3 regions of the Micromonospora sp. NPDC092111 genome follow, and region 3 is predicted to be linked to each of the others. Evidence: predicted binding sites of a transcription regulator. Region 3 holds the regulator's gene; each other region holds the start of a gene.
The links. The regulator HrcA, encoded in region 3, represses chaperone genes, less so after heat shock. The targets are predictions, from matches to a motif close to GGTTNGCACNCTCNNNNNGAGNGTGCNAACC.
Positions count from the first base shown of each region.

Region 1: the regulator HrcA is predicted to act here: its motif matches at 2,027-2,057, upstream of groL (chaperonin GroEL).
Region 2: the regulator HrcA is predicted to act here: its motif matches at 2,077-2,107, upstream of groES (co-chaperone GroES).

Region 1 covers NZ_JBIVRQ010000002.1:343,126-346,399, forward strand. Annotated here, with positions in the region: gene ACIQG9_RS07635 (hypothetical protein) at 1-152, shown strand, start outside; gene groL (chaperonin GroEL) at 210-1,832, opposite strand; gene ACIQG9_RS07645 (hypothetical protein) at 2,105-3,274, opposite strand, start outside.
Region 2 covers NZ_JBIVRQ010000002.1:10,139-13,412, forward strand. Annotated here, with positions in the region: gene groL (chaperonin GroEL) at 1-1,555, opposite strand, end outside; gene groES (co-chaperone GroES) at 1,628-1,942, opposite strand; gene ACIQG9_RS06000 (methyltransferase domain-containing protein) at 2,193-3,274, shown strand, end outside.
Region 3 covers NZ_JBIVRQ010000020.1:31,304-34,577, forward strand. Annotated here, with positions in the region: gene dnaJ (molecular chaperone DnaJ) at 1-1,030, opposite strand, end outside; gene hrcA (heat-inducible transcriptional repressor HrcA) at 1,104-2,126, opposite strand; gene ACIQG9_RS26800 (DUF4870 domain-containing protein) at 2,354-2,956, shown strand; gene hemW (radical SAM family heme chaperone HemW) at 2,995-3,274, opposite strand, start outside.

The sequences.
Region 1 (3,274 bases), on a different contig from region 3:
ACTACGGCGACGCCGAGCAGTTGGCGGAGATGACCTGGGCCGACGACCTGGCGCCCGACGAGCCGGTGGTCGTGGTCGACGAGCCCGTCCCGGTCCCACCGCCGCACGGCCGGGCGGAGCGGCGGCGCAACCGACGACCGCTGCCCCGCTGAACGGGGAAGGGGGCGGACCGCTCGCGCGGCCCGCCCCCTTCGGCGTGGGAACTGGACTCAGAAGTCCATGTCCCCGCCACCCGGGCCAGCCGGGGCGGCCGGGGTCTTCTCCGGCTTGTCCGCCACGACGGCCTCGGTGGTGAGGAAGAGCGCCGCGATCGACGCGGCGTTCTGCAGCGCCGAGCGGGTCACCTTGGCCGGGTCGATGATGCCTGCGGCCAGCAGGTCGACGTACTCACCGCTGGCGGCGTTGAGGCCGTGACCGGCGTCCAGGTTGCGGACGCGCTCCACGACCACGCCACCCTCCAGACCGGCGTTCACGGCGATCTGCCGCAGCGGGGCGTCCAGCGCGATCTTGACGATCTGCGCGCCGGTCGCCTCGTCGCCGGCCAGGTCCAGCTTGTCGAAGGCGGTCTTGCCGGCCTGCACCAGCGCGACGCCACCACCCGGGACGATGCCCTCCTCGACGGCGGCCTTCGCGTTGCGGACGGCGTCCTCGATGCGGTGCTTGCGCTCCTTCAGCTCGACCTCGGTGGCCGCGCCGACCTTGATCACCGCGACACCGCCGGCCAGCTTGGCCAGCCGCTCCTGCAGCTTCTCGCGGTCGTAGTCGGAGTCGCTCTTGTCGATCTCGGCCCGGATCTGGTTGACCCGGCCCTGGATCTGGTCGGCGTCGCCGGCACCGTCGACGATGGTGGTCTCGTCCTTGGTCACCACGACCTTGCGGGCGCGGCCCAGCATGTCGAGGCCGGCGGCGTCCAGCTTGAGGCCGACCTCCTCGCTGATGACCTGGCCACCGGTGAGGATGGCGATGTCGGCGAGCATGGCCTTGCGGCGGTCACCGAAGCCCGGCGCCTTGACGGCGACCGACTTGAAGGTGCCCCGGACCTTGTTGACGACCAGGGTCGCCAGGGCCTCGCCCTCGATGTCCTCGGAGATGATCAGCAGCGGCTTGCCCGACTGCATGACCTTCTCCAGGATCGGGAGCAGGTCCTTCACCGACGAGATCTTGCTGTTGACGATCAGGAGGTACGGGTCGTCGAAGACGGCCTCCATACGCTCCGGGTCGGTCATGAAGTACGCGGAGATGTAGCCCTTGTCGAAGCGCATGCCCTCGGTGAGCTCAAGCTCCAGGCCGAAGGTGTTGCTCTCCTCGACGGTGATGACGCCTTCCTTGCCGACCTTGTCCATCGCCTCGGCGATGATCTCACCGACGGTGCTGTCACCGGCGGAGATGGAGGCGGTGGAGGCGATCTGCTCCTTGGTCTCGACGTCCTTGGCGAGCTTGGACAGCTCCTCCGAGACGCTGGCCACGGCGGCCTCGATGCCCCGCTTCAGGGCCATCGGGTTGGCACCCGCGGCCACGTTGCGCAGGCCCTCGCGGACCAGGGCCTGGGCCAGGACGGTCGCCGTCGTCGTGCCGTCACCGGCGACGTCGTCGGTCTTCTTGGCGACCTCCTTGACCAGCTCGGCGCCGATCTTCTCGTAGGGGTCCTCGAGCTCGATCTCCTTGGCGATGCTCACACCATCGTTGGTGATGGTGGGGGCACCCCACTTCTTCTCGAGCACGACGTTGCGGCCCTTGGGGCCGAGGGTCACCTTCACGGCGTCGGCGAGCTGGTTCATGCCCCGCTCGAGGCCGCGGCGCGCCTCTTCGTCGAACGCGATCATCTTGGCCATACGGCGTTGTCCTCCTGGACACTCACGGGCCACCCGAGTTGTGACCCGGGTGGGCCGCCTGGTGTACGCACCTTGGGACGTCGCCACCTGGCGACGACGACGTCCTTCGGCCGGGCCGGATAGCCCGCGACGACCGGCCATGTGCCCCGGCGACGTCTGGGACGTCACCGCGACCGTGGCCCCACCGCCCCGACCATTGGCACTCACGGTATGCGAGTGCCAATGACTTGTTTAGCACTCTCCCCTGCCGAGTGCAAGCACGACCGAGCCGGTCAGCCGAGTTCCGCAGCCAGTTGCGCGGCGTTCACCGGCCCCTCGTACGCCCGCTGCTCGGCGTACGTGACGACCAGCCCGACCAACTGGACCAGGTACACCGGGACCACCAACACCGCACTCAGCAGGATCGCCAGGACCGCACCCACGGCGGTGCCCGGCGCGGTGAACGGGTCGGTACCGAACGGCAGGGTGCCGACCGACTCCACCATCCCGCCGGCCAGGCTGCCGAGGACCACCACCACCGCCACCAGCACCACCCGGCCGAGCACGATGCCCAGCCGGTCGTGGAAGAAGCGGAACGAGCGCCCGATCGGGTTCTCCCGCTCGAACAGGTACACCGGACCGGCCAGGGCGAGCGCGAAGGCGAGGTAGATGCCGGGCAGCACGCAGAGGCAGACGCCGACCCCGATGATCACGCTCATCGCCAGCGTCCAGCCCCACAGCCCGAGACACCGACGCCCGCCGTAGCGCAGCGCCCCGGGCAGGTCGACCGGCTGGCCGGCGGCCTGCCGGGCCACCACCCAGGTGCCGCCCGCCCAACCGATGCTCTGCACCACCCCGAACGCCAGCGCCACCAGGAAGACCGAGATGCCGTAGATCGCCACCTCGCCGAGGTAGCCGTCCGGCAGCGAGCCGTCCGCCGGCAACGACTGGTCGGTGGGTCCCGCGCCCAGCGACAGCAGCGACACGGCCACGGCGGGCACGGCCTGGGTGAGCAGCATCAGCGGCAGCAGGATCCGCCAGCCCCGGCGCAGCGCCCCGGTGCACCGGGCGAACCAGCCGTTCACCCCGGCGTGCGGCTGGTTGACCAGCGGGTCCTGCGGATCCCAGGCACCGACCCCGGCGTACGGCGGGTAGCCGCCGCCCGGCGGGTAGCCCGGCGGGAAGCCGGCGTACGGCCCGGCACCCGGCGGGAAGTTGCCGGTGGGCGGGAAGACCCAGCCCGACGGCGCCCCGGCGGACGGGTCCCCCGGCGGCTGTCCCGCCGGCTGCCCCCACTGCCCGCTGGGCTGCCCCCACGGCGGAGTCTGCCCGGCGGGCGGCTCCCACGGCTGGCCCGCCCCCGGCCACGACCCACCCGGCTGACCGGGCTGACCGGGCCACGACGCACTCGGCTGGCCCGGCTGACCGGGCCACGATCCACCCGGCTGACCGGGCCACGGCGC
Region 2 (3,274 bases), on a different contig from region 3:
CGAGGCTCTCGGTGGTCAGCAGCAGGCCGGCGATCGACGCGGCGTTGGTGACCGCGTTGCGGGTCACCTTCACCGGGTCGATGATGCCGGCCTTCACCAGGTCGACGTACTCGCCGACGGCGGCGTCGAGGCCGTGGCCCCACTCCTTGTCGGCGACCTTCTGCACCACCACGTAGCCGTCGTGGCCGGCGTTCTGGGCGATCCAGCGCAGCGGCTCGACCAGCGACTTGCGCACGATCGAGACACCCACCTTCTCGTCACCGGTGAGGCCCAGGTCGTCGTCGAGCACCGACTGGATCTGGGTCAGCGCGGCACCGCCGCCGGGGACCGTGCCCTCCTCGACCGCGGCCTTGGTCGCGGCGATGGCGTCCTCGATGCGGTGCTTGCGCTCCTTCATCTCGACCTCGGTCGCCGCGCCCGCCTTGATCACCGCGATGCCGCCGGAGAGCTTCGCCAGCCGCTCGGCCAGCTTCTCCCGGTCCCACTCGGAGTCCGAGGCCTCGATCTCCTTGCGGATCTGGGCGACCCGGTCGGCGACCTCGGCGGACTGGCCGCCGCCGTCGACGACCGTGGTGTTCTCCTTGTCGACCACGACCCGTCGGGCGGTGCCGAGCACCTCCAGGCCGACCTGGTCGAGCCGGTAGCCCAGCTCGGGGGCGACCAGCTCGGCACCGGTCAGGACCGCCATGTCCTGGAGCATCGCCTTACGGCGGTCGCCGAAGCCGGGGGCCTTGACCGCGCAGACCTTGAGGGTCTTGCGGATCGCGTTGACCACCAGGGTCGACAGCGCCTGGCCCTCGACGTCCTCGGCGACGATCAGCAGCGGCTTGTTGTTCTGGAGAACCTTCTCCAGCAGCGGCAGCAGCTCCTCGATCGCCGAGATCTTCTGCGTGGTGATGAGGATGTACGGGTCCTCCAGGACCGACTCCTGCGACTCCGCGTCGGTGACGAAGTTCGGCGAGATGAAGCCCTTGTCGAACTGGAGGCCCTCGGTCACCTCCAGCTCGGTGGTGAGCGCGGAGCCCTCCTCGACGGTGATGACGCCGTCGCGACCGACCTTCTCCATCGCCTCGGCGATCAGCTCGCCGATGGTGGCGTCCTGCGCGGAGATCGTCGCCACGTGCGCGATCGACTCCCGGTCGGCCACCTCGACGGCCCGGCCGAGCAGCGCCTCGGAGACCTTGGTGGCCGCCGCGTCGACGCCCCGCTTGAGGCTGGTCGGGTTGGCCCCGGCGGCCACGTTGCGCAGGCCCTCGCGGACCATCGCCTGGGCCAGCACGGTCGCGGTGGTGGTCCCGTCGCCGGCGACGTCGTTGGTCTTGGTCGCCACCTCCTTGACCAACTGCGCGCCGAGGTTCTCGTACGGGTTGGTGAGCTCGATCTCCTTGGCGATGGTCACACCATCGTTGGTGATCGTGGGCGCACCGAATTTCTTGTCCAGGACGACGTTGCGCCCGCGCGGGCCGAGGGTGACCTTGACCGTGTCCGCGAGGGCGTTGACACCGTGCTCCAGCAGGTGCCGGGCGTCGTCCGAGAAGCTCAGGATCTTCGCCATGAATGTCCCTTCGAAGCGACGTCGCCCCGGCCCGGCGAGCCGGACCGGGGCGACGACACTGGAATCGGTTGGTTACTTCTCGATGACCGCGAGAACGTCACGGGCGGAGAGCACCAGGTACTCCTCGCCGGCGTACTTGATCTCGGTGCCGCCGTACTTCGAGTAGAGGACGGTGTCGCCGACCTTGACGTCGAGCGGCACGCGGTTGCCCTTGTCGTCGATCCGGCCCGGGCCGACAGCGAGGACGGTGCCCTCCTGCGGCTTCTCCTTGGCGGTGTCGGGGATCACGATGCCCGACGCCGTGGTGGTCTCAGCCTCGTTCGCCTGGACCACGATCCGGTCCTCGAGCGGCTTGATCGCAACCTTGGTCGCGGTAGTCACGGGCATACCCTCCTGGGGTACTTGGTTTCGTTGCCGGTCGAGAGTCCGACCGGCGTCAATCTGCCACATGCCACCGGGCGGGGCCGTCGTCGCGGGTGCCGGTCCGCCTGGCGTTCAGCACCCGGACCGGATGATCCGGGAGCTGGCACCCTCAGGGTGAGAGTGCTAATCGCAGGTTATTCCTCGGCTAGCACTCCGTCAAGGAGAGTGCCAGCCCGCCGCCCGGCGCGTCGCCCCCGCCGGGGACAATGGCGGGGTGGATCTCGACCAGTTCGCCGCCCTGCGTACCCCCGAGGGGTCGGCCGCGCTCGCCGCGGCGACCGAGGTGGCCGGCGGTGACCCGCTGGTCGCGGCGGCGGCGCTGCGGTCGCGTGGCGTGCCGGCCGGGCTGGCCGCCGCCGCGCTGACCCAGGCCGAGCTGCGCCGCCGGGCGGTCGGCAAGTTCGGCCCGGAGGCGGCGGCGATGTTCCTCACCCGCGCGGGCCTGGAGCAGGCCACCCGCCGGCCGGTCGCCGACCGGCGGGCCGCCCGGCTGGCCGCCGCCGGGGTACGCACCCTCGCCGACCTGGGTTGCGGCCTCGGCGCGGACGCGCTCGCCGCCGCCCGGGCCGGCATCCGGGTGTACGGCGTGGAGGCCGATCCGGTCACCGCGGCGACAGCCGCCGCGAACGCCGGTGCGGCCGGGCTGGCCGACCTGTTCACCGTGACGGTCGGCGACGCGACCACGTTCGACGTGACCGGGGTGGACGCCGCCTTCTGCGACCCGGCGCGACGCCGGGCGGGCACCGGGCGGCGGATCTTCGACCCGAACGCCTACTCCCCGCCGTGGGACTTCGTCACCGGGCTGGCCGCGCGGGTGCCGCACCCGGTGGTGAAGGTGGCCCCCGGCATCGACCACGCGCTGATCCCGGCAGGCGCCGAGGCGGAGTGGGTCAGCGTGGACGGCGACCTGGTGGAGGCGACGCTGTGGTGCGGCCGGCTGGCCGGGGTGCCCCGGCGCGCGACGGTGCTGCGGCCGGGGCCGGCCGGCGGGCACCCCGCCGCCGAGGCGCACGAGCTGACCGGCGCGGGTGACGCGGAGGCGGCGGTCGGCCCGGTACGGCGGTACCTGTACGACCCGGACGGCGCGGTGGTCCGCGCCCACCTGGTCGCCGAGCTGGCCGACGTGCTGGGCGCGACGCTGGCCGACCCGAGCATCGCCTACCTGTACGCGGACACCCCGGTGGCGACCCCGTTCGGGCGCTGCCTGGAGGTCACCGACGTGCTGCCGTTCTCGCTGAAGCGGCTGCGCGCGCTGCTGCGGGAGCGTCGGGTCGGCCGGGTGGAGATCCTCAAGCG
Region 3 (3,274 bases):
CGGCGTCGAGCTTGGTCGGGGTCCGCACGTCCAGGTGGACGTAGAGGTCACCCCGGCCGGTGCCGCGCAGGTGCGGCACGCCCCGGGCGCGCAGCCGCAGCGTGCTGCCCGGCTGGGTGCCCGCCTTGACGTCGACCGTCTCCTCGCTGTCGAGGGTCTTGATGGTCAGCCGGGTGCCCAGCGCGGCGGCGGTCATCGGCACGGTGACCCGGCAGTGCAGGTCGTCGCCCTTGCGGGAGTAGACGTCGTGCGGGCGCTCGTGGATCTCGACGTAGAGGTCACCGGCGGTGCCGCCACCCGGGCCCACCTCGCCCTGCTGGGCCAGCCGGATCCGCATGCCGTCCTCGACCCCGGCCGGGATCTTGACGGTCAGCGAGCGGCGGGTCCGTACCCGGCCGTCGCCGGCGCAGGTCGGGCAGGGGTGCGGGATGGTGGTGCCGTAACCCTGGCAGACGGTGCACGGCCGGGCGGAGACCACCTGGCCGAGGAAGGTCCGCTGCACCGACTGCACCTCGCCCCGGCCGCCGCACGCCTCGCAGGTGGCCAGGTGGGTGCCGGCGGCGGTGCCCGCACCGGTGCAGGTGGTGCAGAGTACGGCGGTGTCGACCGTGATCGGGGCCTCGACGCCGAAGGCGGTCTCGTGCAGGTCGAGTTCCAGCCGCAGGATGGCGTCGGCGCCCGGCCTGGTCCGGGGTCGGGGACCTCGCGCGCCGCCGGCCGCCCCGCCGAAGAAGGCGTCCATGATGTCCTGGAAGCCGACGAACGGACCCGCGCCGCCGGGGCCACCCGGGCCGCCCGCGCCCCCGCCGCCCGGGGCGAGCGGGTCGCCGCCCAGGTCGACGATCTGCCGCTTCCGGTCGTCCGACAGGACCTCGTACGCGGCGTTGATGTCCTTGAACTTCTCCTGTGCCTCCGGGTCCGGATTGACGTCCGGGTGGAACTGCCGCGCCAGCTTGCGGTAGGCACGCTTGATCTCGTCGTCGGAGGCCTCCCGGCTCACGCCGAGAATGCCGTAGTAGTCCCTGGCCACTGCGTTCCGTGTCCTCATGTTCGTCTCGCGTTGCGCCGGTCGGCGGCCGGAGCCGGCCGTCGGCCCTGACTGGTCAGTTCTGGGCCAGCAGCTCGCCCACGTAGCGTGCCACGGCCCGCACCGTGGCGATGGTGCCGGGGTAGTCCATCCGGGTGGGGCCGAGCACGCCCATCCCGCCGAGGATGGTCGCCCCCGGGCCGTACCCGGTGCTGACCACCGAGGCGGCCCGGAGGTTGTCGACCTCGTTCTCGTCGCCGATCAGCACCCGGGTGGTGCTCGGCTCGGCCTCACCGATCAGCTTGAGCAGGACGACCTCCTCCTCCAGCGCCTCCAGGATGGGGCGCAGCGAGCCCTGGAAGTCGAGCAGGCCACCCCGGGTGAGGTTGGCGGTGCCGGCCAGCGCGATCCGCTCCTCGTGCCGCTCGACCAGGGTCTCCAGCAGCACGGTGGAGAGGGTGGTCATCGCGCCGCGCAGGTGCGGGGCGCACTCCTCGACCAGCGCCTGGACCAGCGGCGGGGTCTCCGACAGCCGGCTGCCGACCAGCTTCTCGTTGACCAGCCGGCGCAGGTCGGTGACGTCCTCGACGGGCACCGGCGCGGCCAGTTCGACCAGCCGCTGCTCGACCCGGCCGGTGTCGGCGATCATCACCAGCATCAGCCGGGTGGTGGAGATCGGCACCAGCTCCAGGTGGCGCACCGAGGAGCGGGCCAGGCTGGGGTACTGCACCACGGCGACCTGCCGGGTGAGCTGCGCCAGCAGCCGGACCGTGCGGTGCACCACGTCGTCCAGGTCGACGGCGCCGACCAGGAAGCGTTCGATGGCCCGGCGCTCGGCCGGGCTGAGCGGCTTGACCCGGGACAGCCGGTCGACGAAGAGGCGGTAGCCACGGTCGGTGGGCACCCGGCCGGCGCTGGTGTGCGGCTGGCGGATGTAGCCCTCCTCCTCCAGCACGGCCATGTCGTTGCGGACTGTCGCCGGGGACACCCCGAGCTGGTGCCGCTCGACCAGCGCCTTGCTGCCGACGGGCTCCTGCGTGGCGACGTAGTCCTCGACGATCGCCCGCAGCACGGCCAGCTTGCGGTCGTCGAGACCCATCTCCCACCTCCTGACGCACGTCGGCCCGGGACACCTGTCGCGCCCGGACGAGCGCTCTGGCACTCGACTGTAGCGAGTGCCAGTCTACGTCCGCACCACCGCCGCCGCGATGATCAACGTCGGACCCCCGGTACGTCCCCGCCGGCGGGTCGTTGACCGAACGTCGACGGCAACCTCACCAGTGTCGCTCTGGTGCACCCTTGCCGGCAGCCCCTACCGTGACGTGCATGACTGAACCACCTCGCCCTCCCGGCGCGGGGGACCCCGGCGCCCAGCCGGACCCGACCGCCCCCTCGGGCTCGCCATACGAGCCTCCCACCGCACCACTGTCCGGGGCACCCGGGGCGGGCGGCTATCCCCCGCCCGGCGGCTATCCCCCGCCCACCGGTGACCAGCCCCCGTCGGGCGGCTACCCGCCGCCGGGCGGCTACCCCCCGCCTGGCGGCTATCCGACCGGCGGCGCGTACGGCGCCCCGACCGGCGGCTACGCCAACAACGAGGACAAGACCTGGACGCTGGTCGCGCACTTCGGCGGGGCCGCCGGCGCGCTGATCAGCTTCGGCCCGCTCGGCTTCGTCGCCCCGCTGATCGCGTACCTGGTGCGCGGTCAGCAGTCGCCGGCCGTCCGGGCGCAGGCGCTGGCCGCCCTGAACTTCCAGATCCTCTGGTCGATCATCGCGTTCGTCCTGCTCTTCGTGAGCTGGTGCCTGCTCTTCCTGCCCAGCATCGCGGTCGTCGTGATCCAGATCCTGTTCGGCATCATCGCCGGCATGAAGGCGAACGAGGGGCAGCCCTACCGCTACCCGATGTCCACCAGCTTCATCAAGTGAGCGCCGGCCGGCCGCTCCCCCGGCCGGCCGGGCACCACTCAGGGCAGCAGGTCGCGGACCACCGCGTCGGCCAGCAGCCGGCCGCGCAGGGTGAGCACGGCCTGCCCGTCCGCGTACGCCGCCGGGTCCAGCAGCCCGTCGGCGAGCGCCCGGGCCGCGCCGGCCCGCCCCGCCGGGTCCAGCGCGGCCAGCGGCAGCCCGGCGGCCAGCCGCAGCCGGAGCATGACGTCCTCCATGTGCGCCTCGCCGGGGGTGAGCACCTCCCGGGCCAACCCGGGCGACTCCCCGGCGGCGAGCCGCTGCGCGTACGTCGCGGGG